3 regions of the Cryobacterium sp. Hh7 genome follow, and region 1 is predicted to be linked to each of the others. Evidence: predicted binding sites of a transcription regulator. Region 1 holds the regulator's gene; each other region holds the start of a gene.
What was found. The regulator LexA, encoded in region 1, represses DNA repair genes until DNA is damaged. The targets are predictions, from matches to a motif close to TCGAACANNTGTTCGA.
Positions count from the first base shown of each region.

Region 2: the regulator LexA is predicted to act here: its motif matches at 3,100-3,115, upstream of uvrA (excinuclease ABC subunit UvrA).
Region 3: the regulator LexA is predicted to act here: its motif matches at 5,533-5,548, upstream of E3T43_RS01870 (HNH endonuclease signature motif containing protein).

Region 1 covers NZ_SOHG01000040.1:26,148-36,012, reverse strand. The annotation lists gene metE (5-methyltetrahydropteroyltriglutamate--homocysteine S-methyltransferase) at 1-1,958, shown strand, start outside; gene lexA (transcriptional repressor LexA) at 2,066-2,770, opposite strand; gene E3T43_RS11680 (LysM peptidoglycan-binding domain-containing protein) at 3,061-3,474, shown strand; gene E3T43_RS11675 (histidinol-phosphate transaminase) at 3,506-4,630, shown strand; gene hisB (imidazoleglycerol-phosphate dehydratase HisB) at 4,640-5,263, shown strand; gene hisH (imidazole glycerol phosphate synthase subunit HisH) at 5,260-5,892, shown strand; gene priA (bifunctional 1-(5-phosphoribosyl)-5-((5-phosphoribosylamino)methylideneamino)imidazole-4-carboxamide isomerase/phosphoribosylanthranilate isomerase PriA) at 5,986-6,732, shown strand; gene E3T43_RS11655 (SseB family protein) at 6,732-7,571, shown strand; gene E3T43_RS11650 (ATP-dependent helicase) at 7,620-9,865, shown strand, end outside.
Region 2 covers NZ_SOHG01000016.1:154,895-164,759, forward strand. The annotation lists gene uvrC (excinuclease ABC subunit UvrC) at 1-112, opposite strand, end outside; gene uvrA (excinuclease ABC subunit UvrA) at 127-2,994, opposite strand; gene E3T43_RS05770 (PadR family transcriptional regulator) at 3,131-3,739, shown strand; gene E3T43_RS05775 (ABC transporter ATP-binding protein) at 3,736-4,464, shown strand; gene E3T43_RS05780 (FtsX-like permease family protein) at 4,536-7,304, shown strand; gene uvrB (excinuclease ABC subunit UvrB) at 7,438-9,501, opposite strand; gene coaE (dephospho-CoA kinase) at 9,531-9,865, opposite strand, start outside.
Region 3 covers NZ_SOHG01000012.1:91,355-101,219, forward strand. The annotation lists gene E3T43_RS01850 (AI-2E family transporter) at 1-355, opposite strand, end outside; gene E3T43_RS01855 (hypothetical protein) at 379-1,986, opposite strand; gene E3T43_RS01860 (hypothetical protein) at 2,231-4,057, shown strand; gene E3T43_RS01865 (tetratricopeptide repeat protein) at 4,054-5,037, shown strand; gene E3T43_RS01870 (HNH endonuclease signature motif containing protein) at 5,613-7,640, shown strand; gene glgB (1,4-alpha-glucan branching protein GlgB) at 7,739-9,865, opposite strand, start outside.

The DNA.
Region 1 (9,865 bases):
ACCACTACCTCGTGCCCGAGATTGGCCCGGAGACCGTGTTCTCGTTGGCCGGTGACCGCATCGTGCGCGAGTTTCTCGAGGCCAAGGCGGCCGGTTTCCTCACCCGTCCGGTGCTCGTCGGTCCGGTCACCTTTCTACTGCTCAGCAAGGCCAGCGATGAGGCGCCAGCCGGGTTCTCCCCGCTGTCCCGGCTCGACGACATCCTTCCTGTCTACGCAGCGCTGCTATCCCGGCTAGCGGATGCCGGCGCCGACTGGGTGCAGCTCGACGAGCCGGGACTGGTCAGCGAATCGATCGATGTGCCACGCGGGGACACGCTGGCGGCGGTCGCATCCGCTTATGGCGTGCTCGGTCGGCTCAGTGGCCGCCCCGCCCTGTTTGTCGCGGCGCCCTACGGCAGTCTCGATGATGCCCTGCCGGTTCTTGCCAGTACTACCGTCGAGGCGATCGGCCTCGACCTGGTTCGGGGCACCCTGCCGCAGGCAGTGCCCGGGCTGGCCGCCAAGACCCTCGTTGCCGGGGTGATTGACGGGCATAACATCTGGCGCGGCGACCTGGCAGGCGCTTTCGAGCGCGCCGAGAGCGTGCGCGCGCTGTCCGACTCCGTCACCGTATCCACCTCAACGTCGCTGCTGCACGTGCCGCACGACGTGCTGGATGAGACCTCGTTGCCGCTCGACCTGACCAGCTGGCTGGCCTTTGCCGACCAGAAGGTGGGCCAGGTCGTCACCCTCGCGCTCGGCCTCGCTGAGGGGCAGGCGGCCATTGCCATTCCGCTCGCGGATGCCGCTGCCGCGCTGACCGCGCGTCTCGCCGCTCCGGGGGTGCGCGACGGTTCGGTGCGAGCGCGTTCGGCCGCACTCACCGACGCCGATTTCACCCGTGGTGCCTACGCCGATCGCCTGACTGCTCAGAATGTTGCGCTGCAGCTGCCGTCGCTGCCCACGACCACGATCGGATCCTTCCCGCAGACCGCAGACATTCGCCGGGCACGCGCCCAGTTTCTCAAAGGAAACCTGCCAGCCGATGACTACCGCGACCTGATGCGCGCCGAGATCGGCCGCGTCGTCGCCCTGCAGGAAGAGATCGGACTCGACGTGCTCGTGCACGGGGAACCCGAGCGCAACGACATGGTGCAGTATTTTGCTGAGAACCTCGACGGGTTCACCGTGACCGAGAACGGCTGGGTGCAGTCCTACGGCAGCCGCTGCACCCGGCCATCCATTCTGTGGGGCGACGTCTCGCGCCCGGCCCCGATCACGGTGGACTGGTCGGTGTACACGCAGAGCCTGACAGCCAAGCCGGTCAAGGGCATGCTCACCGGACCGGTGACCATTCTGGCCTGGTCGTTCGTGCGTGACGACCAGCCGCTTGGCGAGACCGCTCGCCAGGTCGCCCTTGCCCTGCGCGATGAAATCGGCGACCTGGAAGCTGCGGGCATCAAGATCGTTCAGGTCGACGAGCCGGCCTTGCGGGAGCTGCTGCCGCTAAAGAAGAAGGACCACGCCGACTACCTGGACTGGTCGGTCGGCTCCTTTCGGCTGGCCACGGCCGGGGTCGCGGAAGCGACTCAAATTCACACGCACCTCTGCTACTCGGAGTTCGGCGTCGTCATCGAGGCTATCCGCAACCTCGACGCCGACGTCACGAGCATCGAAGCGGCCCGCTCGCGCATGGAGGTGGTCCAGCAGATTGAGGCCGGCGGGTTCAACCACGGCATCGGGGCCGGCATCTATGACATCCACTCGCCGCGAGTACCCAGTGTCGACGAGCTGACGACCCTGCTGGACACCGCCCTGGAATCCATCCCCGAACGCCAGGTCTGGGTGAACCCGGACTGCGGGCTCAAGACGCGTGGCTACGAGGAGACGGTGCAGTCCCTGCACAACATGCTGGCTGCGACCCGGGTGGTGCGCGATCGCCGCGCTGCCGATCTGAGAGCTAGCCTCACCCGGTAGCTCACTCGCGTACCTGGCGCCAGCCGGTAGTCTTCAGGCCCGATCACCGGTTAGTGGTCGGGCCTCGCGCCGTGCTTCTGTTCTCTTCTTTGCTTGAAGGTGACTCGCTAGACCGAGCGCAATACGGCGACGACCTTGCCGAGGATGTCGGCGTAGTCGCCGACGATGGGCTCGAAGTTACTGTTGCGCGGCAGCAGCCAGGTATGGCCGTCGCGCTTGCGCAGTACCTTCACGGTGGCCTCGTTGTCGAGCATGGCCGCCACGATTTCGCCGTTCTCCGCGGTCTTCTGCTGGCGAACGACAACCCAGTCACCGTCGCAGATCGCCGCATCGATCATCGACTCACCGACGACCTTGAGCATGAACAGCTCCCCCTGGCCGACGAGCTGGCGGGGGAGCGGGAAGATCTCGTCGATCTGCTGATCTGCCGTGATCGGAATGCCGGCAGCGATTCGACCGACGAGGGGAACCATCGCAGCGTCGCCGACCTGCACGCCCGGGTGAAAACTGTCCTGGTCGCCGGTTCCGACGTCTTCGGGCGCGCGTTGAATCTCGATGAGTACCTCGAGTGCGCGAGGACGATTCGGGTCACGACGCAGATAGCCGCTCAGCTCAAGCTGGTTGAGCTGGTGAGTCACGCTCGATAGCGAGGCGAGGCCGACGGCGTCACCGATCTCACGCATGCTCGGCGGGTAGCCGCGCGAGCTGACCGAACGCTGAATAACGTCGAGGATGGCGAGCTGGCGCGGGCTCAAACTCTTGCGGCGCCGAGTGCCGCCCTTGTCGCGGGTACCGCCGGTGCTTTGTGTCACGAGAAGCGCTCCTTGCGTCGGTCCCGCGCGGGTTAGAGGACGTCTCGCGGGAATGTCGGTGGTGTCTGGTTGAGTAGCAATCAAGCAATTGACCTATCGAAAGTTTATCCAGTTCTCGGCCTTGAAACAAACACTTATTCGAGTGTGTTGCGTGATTTTCCGGGCAGAGACGAGAAAAAGCTTGCATGTTCGATTGTTCGAAGTTATATTCGGAACATAGTTTCGTATTCGGTCCTCCCGGCCGAGGGCCGAATACGAGACTCGCAGCCCGCCTACCTTGGAGGTTTGACATGACCACAGCATTTGCTCCCGCAGTTTCTCTCCCGCCCGTCACACGTCTTCGCCTCACCCGGCGTGGGCGAGTCGTCTTCACCACGCTCGCCGCATTGCCGGTCGTTCTGGGCGCCCTTGTATTTGCCGTCAATGGGGGAGCGGTGGGCGCCTCTGGGGCCGCCACCGGCATCGATCTCGTGTCGTACACAACCGACTCCGGCATCGTGGCCACGTTGGCCTATTCACCGACCGACGTCGGTTCAGCCCGATTCATCACGGTCGAACCCGGCCAAACTCTCTGGAACCTTGCTGAAGAGAACTTTCCCGCCGCCGACCCGCGCGACGTTGTCGCCGATATCAAGCGCATCAACGCCCTGTCGGTGGAAACGCTGCAGCCGGGCCAGCGCCTGGAAATCCCCGCCAACTCCTAAGTAGTGATGGGCAGCAGTACGGGGCCCTAGCATGGAGAGGGTGACCAGTCTCGAAGATCTTCCCCTCCGCACCAACCTGCACGGCCTGACGCCCTACGGTGCTCCGCAACTGCATGTTCCAGTGGCCCTGAACGTGAACGAGAACACGCACCCCATTCCTGAAGCGGTGGCCCGCGACATCCTCGCCGGCCTGGCCGAGGCCATCCGCTCGGTGAATCGGTATCCCGATCGAGAGTTCACCGCCCTGCGCGAGGCGCTCGCCCGCTACCTCGGCGAAGGACTGACCGCCGAGAATATCTGGGCGGCCAACGGCTCCAACGAGGTGCTGCAACAAGTGCTGCAGGCTTTCGGCGGACCGGGACGCAGCCTGCTGGGCTTTGCCCCGACCTACTCGATGTACTCGATCCTCGCGTCGGGAACCGACACCACCTGGATTGCCGGTGCCCGCGACGCTGACTACGAGCTGTCGCCAGCGACCGCCGTGAGCGAGATCACGCGTACCAAGCCCGATATCGTCTTTCTCTGCTCGCCGAACAACCCCACCGGTACGCCGCTCTCCCTCGAGACCATCGCCGCTGCCTATGACGCGACCGACGGCATCGTCGTGGTCGATGAGGCCTACGCCGAATTCGCTCCGGTCGGCACCCCGAGCGCGCTCACCCTGCTGCCTGGCCGGGAACGCCTGCTCGTCTCCCGAACGATGAGCAAGGCCTTCGCGTTCGCCGGTGCCCGTGTGGGCTACCTGGCTGCCGATCCGGCCGTAACGGATGCCCTGCGTCTGGTTCGCTTGCCGTACCACCTCTCGGCCCTGACCCAGGCGGCCGCAAACGCGGCCCTGGCGCACAGCGTCGAGATGCTCGCGATGGTCGATGACATTCGTGGGCAGCGCGATCGACTCGTTGTCGAGCTTGCGGGCCTGGGCTATGCCCCGCACCGCAGCTGGAGCAACTTCGTACTGTTCGGGGGAGTAGCCGACCCGCACGAGACCTTCGAGGCGCTGCTGGCTGAGGGAATTCTCATTCGCGATGTGGGCATCGCCCACCACCTGCGCGTGACCGCCGGCACCGAACAGGAGACGACCCTGTTCCTCGACGCCATCGCCCGACTTGGTCGCAGTGGTGGCCCCGGTCAAATTGCGCCCGCCCAAGCCGAATAAACTAGGTCCATGAGCTCACCTGCTGACATTCCCGCACCCCGCGTCGCACACCTGCAACGGGAGACGAGTGAATCCAGCATCGACCTGTCTCTGAACCTTGATGGCACCGGCGTCAGTGACATCCGTACCTCGGTTCCGTTCTTCGACCACCTGCTGACGGCGTTCGCCAAACACTCCCTGACCGACCTCACGGTGCGCGCCTCCGGCGACATCGAAATCGACGTGCACCACACCATCGAAGACGTCGGAATCGTGCTCGGTCAGGCCATTCGTCAGTCCCTTGGTGACAAATCGGGCATCTCCCGTTACGGTGACGCTCTCGTGCCCCTCGACGAGGCGCTGGCCCAGGCCGTGGTCGACATCTCCGGCCGCCCCTACCTCGTGCACACGGGCGAACCGGCCGGTTTTGAATTTCACCTCATCGGCGGACATTTTACCGGCTCCATGGTGCGTCACGTCTTCGAAGCGATTACTTTTCACGCCTGCCTGACCGTGCACGTGACCCTGCTTGGCGGGCGCGATCCGCACCACATTGCCGAGGCTGAATTCAAGGCCTTCGCCCGCGCCTTCCGACTCGCCAAGGCCCTCGATCCGCTGGTGCACGGTATTCCGTCGACCAAGGGAGCCCTATGACGAAGGTTGTCGTCTTCGACTACGGAACCGGAAACGTGCACTCCGCGGTCAAGGCGCTCGAGTTGGCCGGCGCCGAGGTCACCCTCACGAGCGACCGCACGACTGCATTGGAGGCCGACGGTCTCGTCGTGCCCGGAGTTGGAGCGTTCAGCGCCGTGATGGCAGCGCTCAAGTCCGTTCGCGGTGACGACATCGTCGACCGTCGTCTGGCCGGCGGCCGCCCGGTGCTCGGAATTTGCGTCGGCATGCAGGTCATGTTCGAGCATGGAGTGGAACGTGGCGTGGACACCGAGGGGCTCGGCGAATGGCCGGGAACGGTCACCGAGCTTCCCGCGAAGATCCTTCCGCACACGGGCTGGAACACCGTCACGAGCGCACCGAACTCTGAATTGTTCCGAGGCATCGAAGACGAGCGGTTCTACTTCGTGCACTCCTATGCCGCGCAATCCTGGACGCTTGAGGTCATGCCGCCGTTCCCAGAGCCCCGGCTGACCTGGGCCGATCATGGGGCGCCGTTCCTGGCCGCGATCGAGAACGGACCGCTCAGCGCCACCCAGTTTCACCCGGAGAAATCGGGGGAGGCAGGCATCCGCTTGTTGAAGAACTGGATCGGCACGCTGCACAGTTAGCCCGGCGAGCCTAGACTTCACAGTCCCATCCGCATCACAGCCACAGCCCCTGCAATTGGTCGCACAGCGCGACCGCACCAATCAAGGACACCAATGAGTGAGTTCAACAAGACACCGAGGCTCGTCCTCCTGCCCGCCGTCGATGTGGCCGGCGGCAAGGCGGTTCGCCTGACCCAGGGCGAGGCCGGCACGGAAACGAACTACGGTGACCCCGTCGACGCCGCGGCCGACTGGGCCAGGCAAGGTGCTGAGTGGATTCACCTCGTCGACCTCGACGCGGCCTTCGGCCGTGGCAGCAACACGGGTGTGATCAAGAAGGTCATTCGTCAGGTCAAGGGCGTGAACATCGAGCTCTCCGGCGGTATCCGCGATGACGAATCGCTCGAAGCGGCACTGACCACCGGCGTTAAACGCATCAACCTCGGCACCGCAGCGCTGGAAAACCCGGAGTGGGCGGCGAGCGTCATCGCACAATACGGTGAGGCCGTTGCCGTTGGCCTTGATGTACGCGGAACCACCCTGGCCGCGCGTGGCTGGACCAAAGATGGCGGGGACCTCTGGCAGGTCCTCGAACGGCTCGAAACAGCCGGGTGTGCCCGCTATGTGGTGACCGACGTCACCAAGGACGGCACTCTGCAGGGCCCGAACATTGACCTGCTGCGTCAGGTACTCGACCGCACGCGCAAGCCGGTCATTGCCTCCGGCGGCATTTCGAGCCTTGATGACATTCAAGCGTTGCGCAAGCTTGTGCCGCTGGGGCTTGAGGGTGCCATCGTGGGCAAGGCGCTCTACGCCGGCGCGTTCACGCTGGCCGAGGCCCTGGACGTCGCGGGGGACTAATGGCTCGGGCGCGAAACCTCGGCTCAACGGGAGACCCCTCGGGGCAGCCGGGCTCAGGACGACCTGGCGACGGGAATGAGTCAGCCAACACGGCCGACTCGGCCGGCCAGCCGTGGGCCGGACGGGAATTCGAGGCCAACCTCGACGCCGGTGATGACGGGGCCGCGCCCGCCGCCCTTGCCGCGGCGCTTGCCCGTTTTCAAGCTCGAGAGGCCGGCGAAGAAAGCGTCATCGATGCTATTCGCGGATCTCGCCTGCTCATTCCGCTGGTGACCAAGCTCGGCGAGGCCGCCGTGAACGCGCGCGGGCAGACCATCGATAAAACCCAGGAACTATCGATCATCACGGTTGAAGGGCCGGACGGCCGTACCGTGCTCCCAGTCTTCTCGTCGACCGCTGCCATGGCGGCGTGGAACCCCCTCGCAAGGCCCGTACCAGCGGATGCCGTGCGCGTCGCCCTGGCCGCCGCGCAGGAAGACACCGACCTCGTCGTGCTCGACCCGACATCCCCCGGGGAATTCATCATTCGGCGACCGGCGCTTTGGGCGATCGCCCAGTCGCTGCCGTGGACTCCGAGTTACGCGAGCCACTTCATCGCCGACGCTTTCACCGCATCAATCGCCACGGAACTCTCGGTGCTCTCGGTTCAGCTCATGGCGGGCGACCCGCTGGCGCAGCTCAAAGGTCCCGAACTCGTGGTCCAACTGGAATTGGTCGACGGCCTCACCCAGTCGGACCTTGACGCGATTCTGAGCCGCCTCGGCACCCGGTGGTCGGAGAGCGAGATCATCACGACCGGCGTGGATTCGCTGCGCGTCAAGCTCGTCGCCTCCGCGTAGGTTTCCGGGTGAAATCCGAATGTCGGTGGGGTGAGCGACAATAACGGTATGAGCGACGTTCTGGAACGATTCTCCCCGGCCGCTCGGGCCTGGTTCACCGAGGCTTTCGCGGCACCGACAGCAGCGCAGCTGGGAGCATGGGAGGCCATTTCGTTGGGTTCGCACGCCCTTGTGGTGGCTCCGACCGGGTCGGGCAAGACCCTCGCCGCGTTCCTGTGGGCCATTGACCGGCTGGCCACCGAGTCGGCCGCACCGGCCGCACCGGGCGTGCCCGCCGCTTCCACGCCCATCACTCGCGTGCCCGCCGCTTCCACGCCCATCACTCGCGTGCCCGCCGCTTCCACGCCCATCACTCGCGTGCCCGCCGCTTCCACGCCCATCACTCGCGTGCCCGCCGCTTCCACGCCCATCACTCGCGTGCTGTATATCTCGCCGCTCAAAGCACTCGGCGTCGATGTGGAACGCAACCTCACCGCTCCGCTCGTGGGAATCACCCGTTCGGCCCAGCGGCTCGGCCTGGAGCCGCCGCGCGTCACGGTTGGCGTGCGCTCGGGAGACACTCCGGCCGCCGACCGGCGCAAACTGGTCACCTCGCCGCCCGACATTCTTATCACCACCCCGGAGTCGTTGTTTCTCATGCTGACCTCGGCCGCCCGCGAATCGCTGCGCGGCGTGCAGACCGTCATCATCGATGAGGTGCACGCGGTCGCGGCGAGCAAACGCGGTGCACACCTGGCCGTCTCCCTCGAGCGACTCGACGCCCTGCTGAGCCGGCCGGCGCAACGTATCGGGCTCTCCGCCACGGTGCGGCCGCAGAGCGAGGTGGCCCGATTTCTCGGCGGCGCCGCACCCGTGCAGATCGTGGCTCCGCCCGCGCTGAAACGGTTCGACCTGCGGGTGGTCGTACCGGTGGACGACATGAGCGACCTCGGTCCGGTGCCGCAACGCGAAGGAGTCACGTCAGCTTCGGCGCCGCAGACCGGGTCGATCTGGCCCCACGTCGAGGAGGCCATCGTCGACGAGGTGCTTGCACACTCCTCCAGCATCGTGTTCGCAAACTCGCGCCGCCTCACCGAACGGCTCACGGCCCGGTTCAATGAAATCTATGCCGAGCGCCTGGCCGGGGAGGAGGCATCCGCTCTCGTGACGGTGTCGCAGGGGGACGCCCGGGCGGTGGGCAGCCCCGCGCCTGCCAGACCGCCAGCCGAGCTCATGGGCGCGAGCGGCGAGAGTGCGGGGGCCGAACCGCTGCTCGCTCGCGCGCATCACGGTTCGGTCAGCAAAGAGCAGCGCGCGCTCATTGAAGACGACCTGAAATCGGGGCGGCTGCGCTGTGTCGTCGCCACGTCGAGCCTTGAACTCGGCATTGATATGGGCGCCGTCGACTTGGTCGTGCAAGTGGAGTCACCGCCGTCGGTGTCGAGCGGGCTGCAACGGCTCGGCCGGGCCGGGCACCAGGTGGGTGAGATTTCGCGCGGGGTCATCTACCCCAAACATCGGGCCGACCTCATCCACGCCGCGGTCGCCGCCGAACGCATGGTCGCCGGTGCCATCGAATCGCTGCGGGTGCCGACCAATCCGCTCGATATCCTGGCCCAGCAGACGGTCGCGGCCTGCGCGCTTGAACCAATCGACGTCGAGACCTGGTTCGACACCGTGCGGCGCAGTGCACCCTTCGTAACCCTGCCCCGCTCCGCCTACGAGGCCACCCTCGACCTGCTGGCCGGTCGGTATCCCTCCGACCAGTTCGCAGAACTGCGCCCGCGCATCGTCTGGGATCGCGACGCCGGCACCCTCACCGGCCGCCCCGGCGCGCAACGGCTGGCCGTCACCAGTGGCGGCACCATTCCTGACCGCGGTCTATTTGGCGTCTTCATGGTCGGCGGAGAGCAGATCACCGGCAAGCGGGTCGGTGAACTCGACGAGGAGATGGTCTACGAGTCCCGCGTGAATGATGTCTTCGCGCTCGGCACCACGAGCTGGCGCATTCAGGAGATCACGCACGACCGAGTGCTCGTCGTGCCGGCGTTTGGGCAGCCCGGGAGGCTGCCGTTCTGGAAGGGCGACGGGCTGGGCCGCCCGGCCGAACTGGGCCAGGCCATCGGTGCCTTCGTGCGCGAGGTCGGCAGCCTGCCGGCCGACCAAGCCAGGGACCGCTGCGCCGTGGGTGGCCTCGACGACCGGGCGATCACTAACCTGCTGGCCTTTCTCGGCGAGCAACGCGCTGCCACCGGGCAACTGCCGACCGACCGCACGCTCGTGGTCGAACGCTTTCGGGACGAGCTGGGGGACTG
Region 2 (9,865 bases), on a different contig from region 1:
TCTTGGCCTTGCCGACATAGAGGATGCGCCCGGTCGCATCGCGAAACCGGTAGACCCCGGGGGTCGTGGGAATCTCGCCCGTTTTCGGGCGATAGCTCAGGGCATCAGACATGGCCTCGCGGCCGCCTAGCCGGCAGCCAGGACCTCCTTCAGGAAGGAACCGGTGAAGCTCTTCTTGACCGTGGCGAGGTGCTCAGGGGTGCCGGTCGCGAGTACCTTGCCACCGCCGGAACCACCCTCTGGGCCGAGGTCGATCACCCAGTCGGCGCTCTTGATGACGTCGAGGTTGTGCTCGATCACGATGACGGTGTTGCCCTTGTCGACGAGGCTGTTGAGCACGAGCAGCAGTTTGCGCACGTCTTCGAAGTGCAGGCCCGTGGTCGGCTCGTCGAGCACGTATACGCTGCGACCGTTGGAACGGCGCTGCAGCTCGGTGGCGAGTTTCACCCGCTGGGCCTCGCCGCCGGAGAGGGTCGTGGCGCTCTGGCCGAGGCGCACATAGCCCAGTCCGACCTCGACCAGCGTCTTGAGAAAACGGTGGATCGACGAGATCGGCTCGAAGAAATCGGCCGCCTCGCTGATCGGCATGTCGAGTACCTCGGCGATGTTCTTGCCCTTGTAGTGCACGGTGAGGGTGTCGCGGTTGTACCGGTCTCCCCCGCACACCTCGCAGGCCACGTACACGTCGGGCAGAAAGTTCATCTCGATCTTGATGGTGCCGTCACCCGAGCAGGCTTCACAGCGGCCGCCCTTGACGTTGAAGCTGAAGCGACCGGGCAGGTATCCGCGGGTCTTCGATTCGATGGTCTCGGAGAACAGGGTGCGGATCTTGTCGAACACGCCGGTGTAGGTGGCCGGGTTGGAGCGCGGGGTTCGGCCAATGGGTGCCTGGTCAACGTGGATGACCTTGTCGAGCTGCTCGAGACCGGTGACCCTGGTGTGCTTGCCGGGCAGCTTGCGGGCGCCGTTCAGCCGATTGGCGAGCACGCGGTAGAGGATGTCGTTGACCAGCGATGACTTGCCGGATCCGCTGACCCCGGTTACGGCGGTGAAGGTGCCGAGCGGGAACGTCACCGAGACCTTTTGCAGGTTGTTGGCCTCGGCACCGGTGACGCCGATGAGACGCTCCGGATCGATCGGGCGGCGGGTCGTCGGGGTGGCGATGGACTTGCGCCCGGCCAGGTAGTCGCCGGTGAGCGACTTGGTGTTGGCGAGCAGCCCCTCGTAGGAGCCGGAGTGCACGACGTGTCCTCCGTTGACCCCGGCACCGGGGCCGATGTCGACGATCCAGTCAGCGGTTTTGATGGTGTCTTCGTCGTGTTCGACCACGATGAGCGTGTTGCCGAGGTCGCGCAGGGTGACCAGCGTCTCGATCAGGCGACGGTTGTCACGCTGGTGCAGGCCGATGCTGGGTTCGTCGAGCACGTAGAGCACCCCGGTGAGCCCGGAACCAATTTGAGTGGCCAAGCGGATGCGTTGTGCCTCACCGCCGGAGAGGGTCGCCGCAGCCCGGGCGAGGTTGAGGTAGTTGAGCCCGACTCGAATGAGAAAGTCGAGGCGCGCGCGAATCTCGCGCAGAACCTGGGCGGCGATGGCGGCCTCGCGGTCGGTGAGCGTGAGCTGGTCCATGAACTCGCGGGCGTCGCTCAAACTGAGCGCGCAGACATCCGCAATGCTCGCGTCGTGCACGAGCACGGCGAGCACCTCGGGCTTGAGCCTCGTGCCCTTGCAGACGTGGCAGTCGACCTCGCGCAGGTATTCCGACCAGCGCTGCCGCTGGGTGTCGCTCTCGGCCTGCAGGTACTGGCGTTCGATGTAGGGCACGACACCCTCGAAGCCGGAGGTGTAGCTCATTTCACGCCCGTAGCGGTTCTTCCATTTGACCCGCACCTCGAAGTTATCGCCGCGCATGACGGCGTTCTGCACCTCGCTGGTCAGGTCACCCCAGGGGGTGTCGAGCGAGAAATCGAGGTCGCGGGCGAGACCGTCGAGGAGCTTCTCGTAGTACTGGAACAGGCCCTTGCCCTGGGTGGTCCAGGGCAGCACGACACCCTCGGCGATACTCAGGTCCGGGTCGCCGAGCAGCAGGTCTTCGTCGACCGACATGCGGGTGCCCAGGCCGGAGCACTCCGGGCAGGCGCCGAACGGGGCATTGAACGAGAAGGTGCGCGGTTCGATTTCGGTCAGCTGCACCGGGTGGTTGTTCGGGCAGGAGAGCTTCTCGGAGTAGTTTTGCCAGGCCTTGTCGCCTTCCTCGTCGAGAAAGTTGATCTGCACGAGGCCGTCGGTGAGCTTGAGCGCCGTTTCGAGCGAGTCGGTGAGGCGACTGAGCAGTTCGGGGCCGGCGACCAGACGGTCGACAACAACGGAAATGTCGTGCTTCTGCTGCTTCTTGAGAGTGGGCGGTTCGCTCAGCTGAATCTGGGTGCCGTCGACGATCGCACGGGAGTAACCGCCACCGGCGAGCTCTTGGAAGAGGTCGACAAATTCGCCCTTCTTCTGCGAAATGACCGGGCTGACCACCTGGTAGCGGATGCCCGCCTTCAGTTCCATCAGCTGGTCGGCGATCTGCTGCACGGTCTGCGACTGGATGATCTCGCCACAGATCGCGCAGTGCGGCACGCCGATACGGGCCCAGAGCAGGCGCATGTAGTCGTAGATCTCGGTGATCGTGCCGACCGTGGACCGCGGGTTGCGGTTGGTGGACTTCTGGTCGATCGAGACCGCGGGGCTCAAACCCTCGATGAAGTCCACGTCGGGGCGGTCAACCTGCCCGAGGAACTGCCGAGCGTAGGCCGAGAGTGACTCCACGTAGCGGCGCTGGCCCTCGGCGAAGATGGTGTCGAAGGCGAGCGACGACTTTCCCGAACCGGAGAGACCCGTGAAGACCACGAGCGCATCGCGCGGAATCTCCAGATCTACGTTGTGAAGGTTGTGTACGCGGGCTCCGCGCACACTGAGTTTGGGACCTGTTTCTACCTTGGTAATCGACACTCATTGAGTCTATGCAACGCCGCTGACAGTGCCTGACAGCAAGCATCGCCGAGAGCGAACACCGGCACATCCCGATATTGTTTCAGAGTATGTATATACTCGGTGACTAATAGCCGTTTGAATTGCCGGAGGTCGTATGTCTGTTCGCCAGAGTCTGCTCGCCATCCTGAACCAGGGGCCGTGCTACGGCTACCAGTTGCGGGCCGAATTCGACCGGCGCACCGGGTCGACCTGGCCGCTCAACGTTGGCCAGATCTACAACACCCTCGATCGGCTGGAGCGCGACGGTCTGGTGCAGAAGGCCGATATCGACGCCGACGGTCAGAATTACGTCGAGATAACGGATGCCGGACGGGCGGAGGTCGCCGACTGGCTCGGCTCCCCCGTGGTGCGTACAATGGCCACCCGTGACGAGCTCGCCATCAAGCTCGCGATCGCTGTAACGCTGCCCGGCGTCGACATCGCCCAGGTGATTCAGGTACAGCGCACCGCCACCATGCGCACCCTGCAGGAACTGACCCGCACCAAGAACGCGACCGCCGACCCGGAATCATCCGAGCAGCTGGCCTGGCTGCTCGTGATCGACTCGCTCATCTTCGCCGCCGAGGCGGAAGCACGCTGGCTCGACCACTCGGAGCACCGGCTGGCCAGAGCCCGCGCGGCCGGCCTGGCCGCTCCGCTGCCGCTCAACACCGAGGTGCCCAAGCGCGGTCGCCCGGCCAAGACTGCAGCGGCCAACGCATGACCGGCTCCGACATTCTCTTGCAGCTCGACGGAATCTCGATGCAGTATGGCCGCGGCGAGACCGCGATCACCGCGCTTGCGGGAGTCGACCTGTCGGTGCGCCGCGGCGAACTCGTGGCCGTGATGGGGGCATCCGGTTCGGGAAAATCGACCCTTCTAACGGTGGCCGGCGGACTCACCCCACCGACGGCCGGGGAGGTCGTCGTCGAAGGGCACTGGCTGAGCCAGCTCTCGGCCCGCGAACTCGCGACCCTGCGCCGGCGCAGCCTCGGCTTCGTGTTTCAGGATTTCAACCTAATTCCCTCACTGACCGCGCTCGAAAACGTGAGCCTGCCACTCGAACTCGACGGGTGGACGTCAAAGAAAGCGCACCGTCCAGCCCTCGATGCGCTCAATATCGTCGAGCTCGGTGACCGGGCCCAGCATTTCCCCTCAGATTTGTCGGGCGGCCAGCAGCAGCGGGTGGCGATCGCCCGCGCCGTCGTCGGCGGCCGGTCGTTGATTCTCGCCGATGAACCCACCGGCGCGCTCGATAGCACGACCGGCGAGCTTGTGTTGCGGATGCTCCGCTCGCGAGTCGACGCCGGCGCCGGCGGCATTCTGGTCACCCATGATGCCCGCCACGCGGCCTGGGCCGACCGGATCGTCTTTCTGCGCGACGGGCGCATTGTGGACGAGTCGCGGGCATCCGCTGTGTCGAGCCTGCTGAGCGGGCTGCCGACATGAGCGTTGAGCCGAGTTCGCTTGGCGGGAAGCGTTCGGGTAGTACCCGGATCGCGTTTCGGATCGCCCGGCGAATGGCCCTGCAATCCCGCGGCCGCAGCGCGCTGATCGCGCTGCTCGTGGCCATTCCCGTGGCCGGACTGGTCGGAATCACCACGGTGGAAGCGAGCAACACCGCCTCCCCGGCCGAACGGGTCATGCTCGAACTCGGCTCGACAGAGGCGCGGGTGATGATCGTCGCGTCGCCCGACCCGAAGTTCACCCAGGACCCGCTCAACGACCGCAGTTGGGGGCCGAGCGACGAGGCATTCAACGGCGAAGCCGCGCAGTCCATCGAGCCGGAGCCCGTCACCGCCGCCGCGCTGTTCCCAGCCGGAACCCGTTTGTTGTCCATAAGGCAGGCCAACATCGTCGCCGAGACGAAGAACGGACTCGGCTCCTTCACTGCGGTGCAGGGACAGCCGTGGGATGCGTCCTTCGCCGGAAAATGGGATGTCACCAACGGTTCCGCACCCGCGAATGATGGCGAGATCATGGTAACCGCCGCCACGCTCGACCGCTTGGGGGCAACGGTCGGGTCGACGGCTGTGATCACCGCCCCCGAGCCCGGCGAGTTCACCATCGTCGGCACGATCCGAAGCGCCTCGCTCGACGACGCGGCGGTCTCGTTCTACGGTCTCCCCGGCGCCTTCGACGGGGTCCTGCCCGATGATTCCGACCTGCTGACCGAGTGGTATCTGCCCGACACACCGCTGACCTGGAGCCAGATCGGCGACCTCAACCCGCGCGGCGCCACCGTGCTCTCCCGCTCCGTGCTGCTCGACCCGCCGCCGGTGGGCAGCTATCCTCTGGACGGCACCGTCTCCTTGAGCTTTTTTGATTCATTCCTCATTCTGCTCGGCGGCTTCGCCCTGTTCGAGGTGGCCCTGCTCGCCGGCGCCGCGTTCACCGTCGGCGCCCGAACCCAGCAGCTCACCCTGGCAACCCTGGCCAGCGTCGGCGGCGACAAACGGATGCTGTTTCGCGTTATGTCCTTCGGCGGCGTCATCCTCGGCGCCGTCGGAGCGGGCCTGGGAACGGTGCTCGGCCTGGCCGGCGCATGGATCTTCATGCAGATTTCGGCGAACGGCAGCGCGGCGCGGTATCCGGGGTTTCACCTCGATCTGCTGTCGCTGCTGATCATCGCGGCCTTCGCCGTTCTCGCCGGCTGGTGCGCTGCCGCGGTGCCGGCCCGGGCAGCCGGCCGGATCGACGTTCTGGGAGCGCTCCGCGGCGCCCTACGTCCGCCGCGCCCGACGCGGCGACGCCCAGTGGCCGGGATCATCCTGCTGGCCCTCGGTGCGATCGTCGCTGTGACCGGCGGACTGGTCGAGCTCGCCGCATACCTCCCCGTCTATCAGGTGTGGCTGGCCAATTTCGGAATCGGCCTGATCATCGCCGGGCCGGTGATCATGCAGCTCGGAGCGGTGTTCCTCGCTCCGCTGATTCTGCGCTGGGCCGCCGGGCTCGCCTCACGGTTCGGCCCTGGCGCCAGACTGGCGACCCGGGACGTGGCCCGGAATCCCGGGCGCAGCGTGCCGGCCCTCGCTGCCATCATGAGCTGCGTTTTCGTCGCCGCCTTCGCGATGAGCCTCATCTCGACCTTCCAGGTGAACTCGATCAAGGACTACTACTATTCTGTTCCCGAGGACACGGCCTGGGTGAGCCTGAACGCCTACGTCGACGAACCGCCGTACGGGACGATGCTGCTGGAGAGCGGACCAGAGGTTCGTAACGCCTTGGACGGGGCCTTTCCCGACTCCCGGGCGCGCCTGCTCAACAGCGTCGCGAACCCGCCCTCATGGGTCGAGACCCCGGCCGACGGCGAGACCGCAACCGGCAGCACAGCCCCCGTTTTCGCGTACCCGCGCCTCGATCCGGGCACGGCGTGCCCGAGCGACGCGACTCGGTCGGAGGCCGGTCATCAGGAAGATCGCACCGACATTCGCTGCCCGACGCCGTACTACCTCGATCCGATGATGTCGAGCATCAGCGAACACATCTGGGTGGGCGACTTAGCAGATTTCGCTGCCATTCTCGGCGTGCCGGTGTCAGACCAGTCCCGGGCCACGCTCGCCGCCGGCGGTGCGGTAAGCACCTACCAGCAGTACGTGGTCGATGACACGATCCACCTCGACTGGATGGCCACCCTCGACGCAACCGTGGCACCGGCCCGCAGCGTGGCGCTGGCCGGGAGCGTGCAGTCGCCGGAGCATCCGCTGCCGTATGCGATCTTCATGCTCACGGAGACGGCCGATTCCCTGGAGCTGGACCATCGACCAACCATGGTCGTCAGCAGCCTCAATGCGGCTCCGACTCAGGCACAGCAAGACCAGGTGCAGGGGGCCGTCACCGCCGTCGAACCAGGTCTGTTCGTGCAGGTCGAGCCAGGGCCACAGGCCTTCGGCGCATCGTGGAGCTGGGTTCTCGTTGCCCTCACCGCGATCATCGCCCTGGTCACGGCGTCGATCACCATCGGACTCGCCCGCGCTGACGGGCACCGGGACAACGCGGTGCTCACCTCGCTCGGGGCATCTCCACGGGTGCGCCGGGCGTTCGGGTTCTGGCAGGCGGTGGTGATCGTCGGCCTCGGCAGCATTATTGGGGTGCTGCTCGGCCTGGTGCCGTCGCTCGCGCTGTCGCTGACCCGCGATACCGCTGGGCAGTCTCTGCTGCCGTTCACGCCCCCGTGGCTGCAGCTCGCCCTGATCGTGGTGGCGCTGCCGGCGGTCGTCGCGGTCGGTGGTGCACTCACGGCCGGCGGCAACCGCACCCGGTTCAGCAATCGGGCCGCGTTCGACTGAGTCGGACGGGGCATCCGCTCTCCTGGCACTGGTTTGAGAAGTTGGCCCTGGTTTGAACAAGTGCCAGCTTCTCAAACACGTGCCTTGATCCGAAACGGGAGCTGTGACGGCCCGGTCGTTGGCGCGGTCGCGGTTACTGCAGGTGGCCGGCCTTCTCCATCTGGCGCAACTCGCGCTTGAGCTCGGAGAGCTCGTCACGCAGGCGGGCGGCGAGCTCGAACTTCAGCTCGCCAGCAGCCTCGAGCATCTGCGAATTGAGGTCGGCGATGATCGACTCGAGGTCGTTGGCACCGTTCGCTGCCAGGCCGATCCGGCGGTTGGGCGTCGACGACTTACGGCGGGCATCGCGACCGGCGAGAAGTTCGGCGGTGTCGGCCTCTTCGCGGGCGAGGGCCTCGGTGATATCGCCGATGCGTTTGCGCAGCGGGGTCGGATCGATGCCGTGCAGCGTGTTGTAGGCGACCTGCTTCTCGCGGCGGCGGTCGGTCTCGTCGATCGCTTTCTCCATCGAGGCGGTGAGCCGGTCGGCGTACATGTGTACCTCGCCGGACACGTTGCGGGCGGCGCGCCCGATGGTCTGGATGAGCGACGTGGCCGAGCGCAGGAAGCCCTCCTTGTCGGCGTCGAGGATGGCGACGAGGGATACCTCGGGCAGGTCGAGGCCCTCACGCAGCAGGTTGATGCCGACGAGCACGTCGTAGATTCCGGCGCGCAGTTCGGTGAGCAGCTCCACCCGGCGCAGGGTGTCGACGTCCGAGTGCAGGTAGCGCACCCGTACCCCCGCCTCGGTGAGAAAGTCGGTTAGGTTCTCGGCCATCTTCTTGGTGAGCGTCGTGACCAGCACGCGTTCGTTGCGTTCAGAACGCTTCTTGATCTCTTCGAGCAGGTCGTCGATCTGGCCTTTGCTCGGCTTGACGATGATTTGCGGGTCGATCAGGCCGGTCGGGCGGATGATCTGCTCGACGATGCCATCCGCTATGCCCATCTCGTATTTACCCGGCGTGGCCGACAGATACACCGTCTGGCCGACTCGGTTCTTGAACTCGTTGAACTTGAGCGGTCGGTTGTCGAGCGCGCTCGGCAGCCGAAAGCCGTGGTCGACGAGGGTGCGCTTGCGCGAGGAATCGCCCTCATACATGGCGCCGATCTGCGGCACGGTCACGTGCGACTCGTCGATGACCATGAGAAAATCGTCGGGAAAATAGTCGAGCAGGCAGTGCGGGGCCTCCCCCGGTTCGCGCGCGTCGATGTGCCGGGAGTAGTTCTCAATACCCGAGCAGAAGCCGATCTGCTCCATCATCTCAAGGTCGAAGGTGGTGCGCATGCGCAGCCGCTGGGCTTCGAGCAGTTTGCCCTCGCGCTCGAGCACCTCGAGGCGGTCGGCCAGTTCGATTTCAATGGTGCCGATCGCCCGGCGCATGACGTCGTCGCTCGCGACATAGTGCGAGCCGGGAAAGACCGAGACCGCGTCGAGTGTCTTGACGATGTCACCGGTCAGCGGATGCAGGCTGTGCAGCGCCTCGATCTCGTCGCCGAACATCTCGATGCGAATCGCGAGCTCTTCGTACATGGGGATGATCTCGATGGTGTCGCCGCGAACCCGAAAGTTGCCGCGAGAGAAGTCGACATCGTTGCGCTTATACTGCATGGCGACGAATTTGCGCACCAACCAGTCGCGACTGACCTTCTGCCCCACCTGCAGGGCGATCATGGCCTGCATGTAGCCTTCCGGCGTGCCCAGACCGTAGATGCACGACACCGTCGACACCACGATGACGTCGCGGCGGCTCAGCAGCGAGTTCGTGGTGGAGTGCCGCAGCCGTTCGACCTCTTCGTTGATTGAGGAATCCTTCTCGATGAAGGTGTCGGTCTGGGGTACGTAGGCTTCCGGCTGGTAGTAGTCGTAGTAGGAGACAAAGTATTCAACCGCATTGTTGGGCATGAGGTCGCGGAATTCGTTCACCAGCTGGGCGGCCAGCGTCTTATTGTGGGCCAGAACGAGCGTTGGACGTTGCACCTGCTCGATCAGCCAGGCGGTCGTCGCCGACTTGCCGGTTCCCGTGGCACCGAGCAGTACGATGTCGGTTTCGCCGGCGTTGATGCGGGCCGTCAGGTCGGCGATCGCGGACGGCTGATCGCCACTCGGCGTGTACTCACTGACCACTTCAAACGGGTTCACAGAGCGCGTTGGTTCCATACCTTCATTCTACAAAGGCGGTCTGACAGTCAGTCTTGCGCAGCAGAAGACGGCGAGCGGATGACGTCGGTCCCAGCGATCTTGCCGGCTTCAGCCGCGAGAACCCGCTCCCAGAGCGCGTCGACCGGCGCTAGTGTCGCGGCGATGGACCCGGTGTTGTTGATCACAACGTCAGCGATGGCGAGGCGCTCCTCGTCAGTGGCCTGGGCTCCAATCCGCTGAGTAGCTTCCGCCTCGGTCAACCCGCGGAGGTCGATCATGCGCTGAATTCGGGTTGCGGCATCGGCGTGCACGACCACGACGAGATCGAAGGTCACCAGGCCGCCGGCGACAGCCTCGGCCAAAAGCGGAACATCGTAAACCA
Region 3 (9,865 bases), on a different contig from region 1:
GAAACTGCTCTTGCAGATCACTCAGAAACGTTGAACTGTTCACCGCCTTGACCAGATCCGGAATGAGCTGGGACAGCTTGGAGACCTGGTCGACGATGATCGGAGCGATTGCGAACACGACACCGGTGAGCACACCGAGCACGGCGGCGACCACGGTCAGAATGGCCGCCCAGCGGGGAAACCGCTTCTTCTCCAACCAGGAGACGGCCGGGTCGAGGCCGAGCGCAATGAACAGCGCGGCTCCCACGTAGATGATGATCGTCTGCAGGGTGATCACCGAAGTGATGATCAACAAGCCGAGGCCTACGCCCAAGGTGCCGACGAGTCCGAACCGAAACGCATTCTGAATTTTCACGGGTCGTCTCCAGGAGTAGGGAATTACTCGGCTGCGACCCGTTCGGCCTGGGTCAAAACGCTGCGCAGGCTTTCAAAGTACCCCGCTACGGCATCGCGCTCAATTCTAATCTGCGCCATGCGATCTTCGGCGTCAGCGACCAGGGCACGCGACCGTGTCGTCGCGTCCTCGACGAGGGCCGAAGCGCTGGTCTGGGCGTCGTGCAGAATGCGCGCGGCAGTCTCGTTGGCGTGGTCCTTGTTGGCCTTGGCTTCCGCCCGGGCTCCCGTGTCCAGCTGCTCGTTGAGCGCACGCAGTTCAAGCGTACGCTCAGTGGTCTCGGCGAGCTGCCCGGCGGCATCCGTCTGGAATTTCTGCGCCAGTGCCACCGCCTCCTGGTGCGAGGTGAGGTGTTCCTGCTCTGCTTCGTCGCGGCGGGCTTTCAGCTCGACATCGAAGTCGGCTCGGGCCTGGTCGATTTCTCTGGCCAGCTGGGCGGCCTCGTGCTGGCCGGTCTTCCGGGTCGCGGCGAGCTCGGTTTGTACGTCGATGCGGGCCTGCTCGGCCTCGGCCTCGGCCTCGAGGCGGGCTTGCTGGTTGTCCCTGGTCAGGTCGGCGCCGGCCTGTTCCACGTCGGCGGTCAGGGCGGCACGTGCCTGCTCGATCTCGCGATCGGCCGTGACGCGCTTGCGCTCGAGGTCGCGGGCGAGGTCAGTCTGGGCCTGCGCGCTTTCGACCTCGGCGACTGCGCGGGCCTGCTCGATCTCGCGGGCCACGTCGATGCGGCCCTGTTCCACCTCGGCGGCGAGCAGGGTGCGTGCCTGCTCGGCTTCGTGTGCGCGGCGCAGGCGGGCTTCTTCGGTGTCGCGCGCGAGATCCACACGAGCTTGGTCGGTTTCGGCAGCCAGTGTTACGCGGGCCTGGTCGGTTTCCTGTTTGAGGGTCGCGCGCTGCTGGTCGAGTTCCAGCGCTACTTCGGCGCGAATAAGTTCTGTTTCGCGCGTCAGGCCGGCCGCTTCTTCGCGAGCCTCGGTGGCCTCACGCTGCGCGACGACGCGCACCTCGGCGGCTTCGCGATCCGCTTCAGAACGGATGGCTGACACCTCACGTTTCACTGTGGCTCGGGCCTCGGCCGCCTCGGTGGCGACAGAGCCGCGAATCAGAGAGGCGTCCCGGGCAGCGTCCTGCATGACCCTGGCCTGCTCGTCCTGGGTGCGTGCGCGTAAATCATCCGTTTCAATGCGAGCATCGTCGAGCAGTCGGCGAGCTTTGACGGCGGCGTCGGAAAGGGTGCGCTCGGCCTGTTCAGTGGAATTCCGTCGCAGCTGCTCGACCTCGTCGCTGGTCGTGGCGCGCAGTTTCTCCGCGTCGATATCGGCCTGGGCGATGACGCGGGTGGACTGTTCCTCCGCGACGCGAAGGGTGTTTTCCAACTTCGTGCCCAGACCGGAGAACGTGGGACTGCCGACCTCTTCGATCTCGGCGGTGAGGTCATCGATGCGGGCGGCCAATCGTTTGACCTCGCGGCCGGCCTCAGCATTTTGGGTATTGGCCTGGATGAGTTGTCGGCGCAGGGATTGAACAGCCTTGGCGACCTCATCCTTGTCGTAGCCACGAAAGACCTGGGTGAAATCGGCGTCGTCGTCAGACACTTGTACTCCTTACACGCGGGGCCCGGCCCCTCAATGGATCGTGCATTACGGGGCACCCTACTAATTTTAGTGTGTTGGTGCCCCGTACGGTACGCGCCGGCTGACAAATGGAGGCTGGACGGCTGTTAGGTTCCTTTCAGGCGAACGGAGTAACGTTGAAAATCGTGTCTGAGGACTTTCAGTCACGTGGTTCAGCCAAAGTGACTGAACAGTACCAACCAGCTGAATTGCTGAAGGGTGATACGTGCGTTTTGTTCTAGCCATCGTGGCATTCGTGCTTGCCGCCGTGATGATCGTGCTCGGCATCGCGCAGCGAACTATCCTGCTCGAACCGGCCTTCAGCTCACTAACCTCGACCGCCACCGGCGAGACTTTGTACACCGTGATCGACCCGAGCGCCCTCGCGGCCTCCCCGGGGAGCCAGACGATCAACGTACGCGGCGAGGGACCCATCTTTTTGGCCTACGGGCGATCCGAAGACGTGGCCGCCTGGATCGGTGATGATGCCTATGCCACCGTGGCACTGAGCGAAAAAACGGGCGAACTGACCTCAACTGTCACTGCTGCCGTAGAACCCGACACGGACGACGACAGCTCGGATGAGCCGGTTGCCGCCGATGCTGCCGAGCCCCTGATCGTCAATCCGGCCGGTTCCGACCTGTGGCTCGAGGAGATCAGCGACACGGATTCGTTGACGACCACGCAGACCCTCCCGGAGGGCATCTCGGTGCTCGTTGCTTCGGACGGGGTCGAACCGGCGCCCGCGAACATCCGTTTGTCGTGGGCATCGGATAATTCCACCCCGTGGGCCGGCCCGCTGCTTGCCGGCGGCGCTCTGTTGCTGCTGTTCGGACTCGTGTTGTACCTGCTGGCCCTGTTGCACCTGCGCCGGTCCCGGCGACCGCGCCGCAACGTTCCGCGCGGACCGCGCCTGCCGCGGCTGCCGCGCGCACCCCGGCCGAAGGCCATCAAGGCCAGTCAGATCACCTCGTCGCGCCGCGGTATCGCCCGTCGCACAGCGATCCTGCCGATGATTTTGGTGTCCGGTCTCGCTCTGAGCGGATGCTCGGCCGATCTTTGGCCGGATTTCAGCGCAACGACGACGGAAACGGCGACCCCGACCCCGACTCCGGTGTCTACCGACTCGGTTGAAGCGGCCGCCGAGCTGGCACCGCCGGCCGTCACAGTCCCGCAGCTTGAAATCATCATGGGCGAGATTTCGCTCCTGACAGCGGATGCCGATGCGACCCTCAACGCGGACACTCTCGCGACCCGGTTCACCGGACCCGCGCTGGAACAGCGCTTGGCCAACTACGCGATTCGGGCGGTCGACGCGACAGTGCCGCCACTGCTGGCCTTGCCGGGAGCCCCACTCACCTTCACGCTGCCGCAGCAGACGAATTCCTGGCCGCGAGTGGTGATGACGGTGATTCAGAACGAAACGGATGCCGAGATTCCACCGACCGCAATTATTCTGCAGCAGGAATCACCGCGGGCGAATTACCTCATCGAGTACGCCTTCCAGCTTGAGCCGGCTGCGCGAGTGCCCGAAGTTGCTCCGGCCCTGATCGGGGCGCCGGCGATCGCGCCCGACAACAAACTCCTGCTCTTGCCGCCGAACGAATTGGCCGCGGCCTACGCCGATGTGCTGCTGCAGGGCGCTGCGAGCCCGTCCGTCGACCTGTTCGAAGACGAAGTGGATGCCTTCCGCGCCCAGTTTGACGCCAGTCGCGCCGACCGGCAGGCGACCCTGCCCGCCACCGCATCGATCGAATTCGGCACGGCGGCGGGGGACGGCAGCACTGTCGCCCTGGCCACCAACGACTCGGGCAGCATCGTGGCGGTCAGCGTCAACGAGACCGAGATCGTCAAACCGATCAATGACGGTGCCACGGTCAGCCCGAGCGGGGCCGCCAGCAAAGCACTGTCGGGAATCTCGTCGTCGTCGAAGGGCATTCTCAACACCTACAGTGACCAGCTGTTGTTCTACGTGCCGACGGCCGGATCGAGCGAAAAAATCATCCTCCTGGGCTTTGCCCAGGGCCTCACCCAATCTGCGGAGCTTCCATGACCAACCTGCCCCCGTCCGGATCCAACCTGCGCGGAGCGGTTGACCTTTCCTCTCTCGTCAACCGTGGCCAGGCGGCAGCGCCCGCGACACCCGGTGCCGCGGCGGCACCAGCGGCTGCTGGCGCGCCCGCCGGTGTCGTGCCGGTGCCGAGCCTCGTGCTCGACGGCACCGACGCGAACTTCGGTGAGCTGCTCGAGCTGTCCTCGCGCGTTCCGGTTATCGTCGGTCTTTGGGCCTCGCGGAGCGAACCGTCCACGGCGCTGATGACCGTGCTGGAGAAGCTGATCACCGATCTGGCCGGCCGGTTCGTACTGGCCCGCGTCGACATCGACGCCAACCCCCAACTCGCCCAGGCGTTTCAGGCCCAGTCGGTGCCCACGGTCGCCGCCGTCATCACCGGCCAGCCGGTACAGCTGTTCAACGGCCCGCTGGCCGAGGAGCAGATCAGCGACGTGCTCGGCCGCGTGCTCGAACTCGCTGCCCAGCAGGGCGTGACCGGCACGGCCGAGGCGCCGGCCGCCGCCGCCGCCGCAGACGGAGAACCGGCCGAGGTCGTCGAAGAGCCCCTGCCGCCGCACCACCTCGAGGCCTATGCCGCGATCGAGGCCGGCGATTATGCGACCGCGCAGAGCGAATACCGCACGGCGATCGCCCAGAACCCGAATGACACCATGGCCGTCGCCGGCCTTGCCCAGGTCAGCCTGCTGGCCCGCCTGCAGGGCAAAACGATCGACCAGATTCGGAACGGTGCCGCTTCTTCTCCCGACGATCTCGACGCGCAGCTGCTGGTCGCCGACCTCGACCTGTCCGGTGGGCACATCGAGGACGCCTTTGACCGACTGCTGAGCCTGTTTCCGGCCCAGCCAGCCCCCGGCCGCAACGCTATTCGCGAGCGCATCCTCGAACTGTTCGAGGTCATCGGCCAGGACGACCCCCGGGTCCCGCCGACTCGCTCTCGGCTGACCGCCCTGCTCTACTAGCGTCCTGCGGCGGAAGCCTGTCGTTTCACGGATTCGGGGACCTGTTTCAGATTAAGGACCTGACGATCGCGGCGACTGCTGCACGAACGGATGCCGCAGCCTCGGCCGCCGCCGACGTCTGAGTCGAAGGCACCGGTCACCTGCTGCGCGAAGCAGGTGACCGGCTGCCGGTCGGACGCGTCGAAACCGCCTTTGACACCAACGCGGGTGGCTTGCGAAACCTGGCCATCCCCCGTTGGTCGAGCCTACCGAGACCCCCAGGGATCAACGATGGCATCTTGCGAAACCCGGCGACTTCCGTTGGTCGATCCCGACGAGACCGCTGTGGACTGACCGGAGTGGTCTGGAGATCCCGGCCATTTGTCGTTGGTCGAGCTTGCCGAGACCGCTGTGGACTGGCCGGAGTGGTCTGGAGAACCCGGCCATTTGTCGTTGGTCGAGCTTGCCGAGACCGCCATCGACCAGCGCGAGCCGTCTCGAGAACGCGCGGTCTGCCCGAATGCATATTCGCACAGACATCCAAATATATCTGAGAAACCCTCGACTCTGGCGCATGGTTTTGGTACACTTGTTCTATGAGCCAGAGCGGCGAGACTCCACAGCCGGGCCGTGTCGATCCGTTCTTCGCGGCTCACGGCTACCCGCCGTCCACACTCGAAGAGCGCGCCGAGTTCGAGGTGTTCTGGGCGCAGTGTCAGGATGATTGGCGGCTCCAACTGGCCGAGGGGCTCGGAGACTGCGCCCCATATGAAGACCTCGACCTGGAACTGGTCAACCCGGCATCGGTGAGCCCGACACCAGTGAGCCCGACACCAGTGAGCCCGGCACCGGTGAGTCTGGCGGCTGACCGCCCGGAGTTGATTGACGGCCCGCCCATTCCGGCCGACCTCGATCTGACCGAGGTATTCGCTGCGGTGCCGCCCGAGCACCTCTTCGATGAGGACCTCCGCGAGGAGTTCCTGTATACCAATTACCTCGCGGACAACTACCTCCCGGTCGATTTCATCCCGGACGGATGCACCGCTGACGAATGCACCACTGACGGATGCACCGCTGACGAGCGTCACACTGACCCTGCCGACGCTGACCGTGGCGAGGCTGACCCGGCTGAGGCTGACCCGGCTGACGCTGACCCGGCTGACGCTGACCCGGCTGACGCTGACCCGGACCAACCCGGTCTGGACCCTGGTAGTCCCGCGGACGTGCTGAGTCCGTTTCAGCGGCACCAGGCGCAGTTCGTCGACCGGGTGCTCTACCTCGAGAAGGTCATCGCTTGGGCGCAGGCGAGTAAGGCTGAGGTCTTGACGGAGGCGTGGGATTACACCACTAACAGTGCTGAGACCGGCCGTCCGCAGGCCGGTCCGCAGCATGAGTACGACTGGGATGCGACCTTCGCCGCTCAGCAGGGCCTGGTCGCTGAAATGGCCTGTGCGCTGCGCATCCCGGCCGGCACAGCGTCCGGCCTGCTGCGGGAGAGGCGGGTGCTGGTCGAATCCCGCCCGCAGACCCTCGACGCCCTCCGCACCGGGGAGATCTCCCTCCGGCACGCCCGCCAGGTGCTCGACCAGCTCGATTCCGTCTCCGAGCCCGCCCGGGCCGAGTTGGAGGCGGTGTTGCTGCCGCACGCGAAACGCCTCACTCCGGCGCAGTTCGATGGCAAGGCTCGCAAGCTCCGCGAGCGGTTCCACCCCGACAGCATCACCGTTCGCCGCACCCGGTGTCTGGCCGACCGCCGGGTGCAGTTCTTCCCGGATAAGGACGGCATGGCCACCCTCTGGCTGCGCGCGGCCGGCGACGACCTGCAAGGCGTCTATACCCGGGTCACCGATGCGGCGATCAGTCTGCAGGGCCCCGACGAGCCCCGCACCCTCAGCCAACTCCGCGCCGACGTCGCCATCGACCTGCTCCAGCAGGGCGTCACCGGCACCGGCCTCGGCGCCGGCCTCACCGCCAACGTCAACATCACCGTCCCCGTCCTCACCCTGATGGGTCAGAGCGAGGAACCCGCCGACCTCGAAGGCTACGGCCCGATCGATCCGGAGACGGCCCGCAAGCTCGCTGGGACGGCGACGAGTTTCCTGCGCGTCCTCACCCACCCGCACACCGGCATCGTCCTCGACGTCAGCTCCACCCCGTTCCGCGTGCCCGCCGCGCTGAAGAAATACCTCCGCCTACGCGATGGAACCTGCCGGTTCCCCGGCTGCAACCGCTCCGCCGGCCACTCCGACCTCGACCACACCATCGATAAACAATTCGGCGGCCCCACCACCGCCACCAACCTCCACTTCCTCTCGCCCGCCCACCACAACCTGAAGCACTTCTCCGATTGGAAAGCCGTCGCCGACCCCGACGGCACCGTCCACTGGACCAGCCCCGCCGGCAAGCACTACGCCACCGACCCCGCCACCCGCATCAACCCACCGCAACAACAACAGGCAGCACCACAGGCATCATCCCCACTCGAACCACCAGCCCCACCACCGCCCGACCCGCCCGCACCGCTGCCGCCAGCCGAACCGATCAGCGATCCGTGGAATAGCGACTGGAACGGCAGCTGGAACACCGCGCGGGACACCGACCCCACCGAGCCCCCACCGTTCTAGGGTCGACGGACAGGCTGAACACCACCGATTCTCAATGAATGCTGCGTCGCCAGATTGCTGTCGTTGGGCGCAGCCCCCAGCAATGGAGGGTCGGGGAGTTAGCGGCGGAGGCGCAGCCAAAGACCGGCCAGGGGAGGCAGGGTCAGGGTCGCGGAGGCGGGGCGACCGGCCCAGGGCTCGTTGTAGGCCTCGACGCTGCCCTGGTTACCCACCCCGGAACCACCGAAGTCGCCGGCATCCGTGTTGAGAATCTCCTCCCACGCTCCGGCGAATGGCAGCCCCACCCGGTAGTCCGTGTGCGGCTGCCCGGCGAAGTTGAAGAAGCACGCGACCGGAATGCCGTGGTTGTCCCAACGCAGGAACGACACGATGTTTTGGCTCGCGGCACCGCCGTCGAGCAGCTCAAAACCACCCGGGTCGTTGTCGCGGCTCCACAGACTCGCGTTGTCGCGGTAGACCCGGTTGAGCTGACCGACCAGGTTGAACAGGCCGCGGTGCGCCGGCTGGTCGAGCATCCACCAGTCCAGGCCGCGCTCCTCGCTCCACTCCGACCGCTGTCCGAACTCGCTGCCCATGAACAACAGCTGCTTGCCCGGGTGCGCCCACATGAACGAGAGGTAGGCGCGCACGTTGGCAAGCTGCTGCCAGGAGTCGCCGGGCATCTTCGACACCAGGGCGCCCTTGCCGTGCACGACCTCGTCGTGGCTGATCGGCAGCAGAAAATTCTCGCTGAACGCGTAGATGAACGAGAACGTGATGTCGTTGTGGTGGTACGAGCGGTACATCGGGTCGACCTGCATGTACTCGAGCGAGTCGTGCATCCAGCCCATGTTCCACTTGAACCCGAAGCCGAGCCCGCCGCCGCTGGTCGGCGCCGTGACCCCGCCCCAGTTGGTGGATTCCTCAGCGATCATGATGGTGCCGGGGTTGCGTTTGTAGGCGGTCGCGGTGATCTCCTGCAGCAGGCTGATCGCCTCGAGGTTCTCGTTGCCGCCATACTGGTTCGGCTCCCACTGGCCGTCTTCGCGCGAATAGTCGAGGTAGAGCATCGAGGCGACCGCGTCGACGCGCAGGGCATCAATATGGAATTCCTCGAGCCAGTACAGGGCATTGGCGACGAGGAAGTTGCGCACCTGCATCTGACCGAAGTCGAAGATGTACGTTCCCCAGTCCAGCTGTTCACCGCGGCGCGGGTCCGGGTGCTCATACAGGGCCTGACCGTCAAAGCGGGCGAGGGCGAAGTCGTCTTTGGGAAAGTGGCCGGGCACCCAGTCCATGATCACGCCGATGCCGGCCTGGTGCAGCCGGTCGATCAGGTAGCGCAGGTCGTCTGGCGAGCCGAACCGGCTGGTCGGCGCGTAATAGCCGCTGACCTGATAGCCCCACGATCCGCCAAACGGATGCTCAGCCAGGGGCATAAATTCCACGTGCGTGAAGCTGAGTTCGTTCAGGTACCCGACCAGCTCGTCGGCGAGTTCCCGGTAACCGAGCCCGGGTCGCCAGGAGCCCACGTGCATCTCGTAGATGCTCATGGCCTGGTTGTGCGGATCGGTGGCGCTACGGTTGGCGAGCCATTCGGTATCCGCCCATTCGTAGTTCGACGCGGTAACGACCGACGCCGTCTGCGGTGGAACTTCGGCGAGGCGGGCCATCGGGTCGGCCTTATCGATCCAGGCGCCGGACTGCGCGAGCAGCTGGAACTTGTAGTTGGTGCCGAGCGCCAGGCCCGGAATGAACAGTTCCCACACGCCGGTGCTGCCCATGTTGCGCATGGCGTGGGTAGAGCCGCTCCACCCGTTGAAGTCACCGATGACCCGCGCGGCCTGCGCGTGCGGCGCCCAGACGGCAAACGAGGTACCGGTCGAACTGGCCGTAACGCCCTGGTGCTGACGGTGGTGTGCTCCCAGCACGTCCCATAGGCGTTCGTGGCGGCCCTCGCCGATCAGGTGCAGGTCGAGTTCGCCGAGGGTCGGAATGAAGCGGTAGGGGTCGTCGCAGATCCACGGTGGCGCCGACTCATAGCGGGCTTCGATCGTATAGTCGCTGAGCCCGTCGGTGCTTTCGCCCTGCCAGATGCCGTGCGCGAGGTGGGCCAGCTCAACGTGCGACCCGTTGGCGAGAATCGCGAACACCTCGGTGGCGAGCGGACGTAGCGCCCGGATGGAGACGCGCGGGTCGGACACACCGGTCTGGTGGGCGAGGTGCTGGCCGAGGATTTCGTGCGG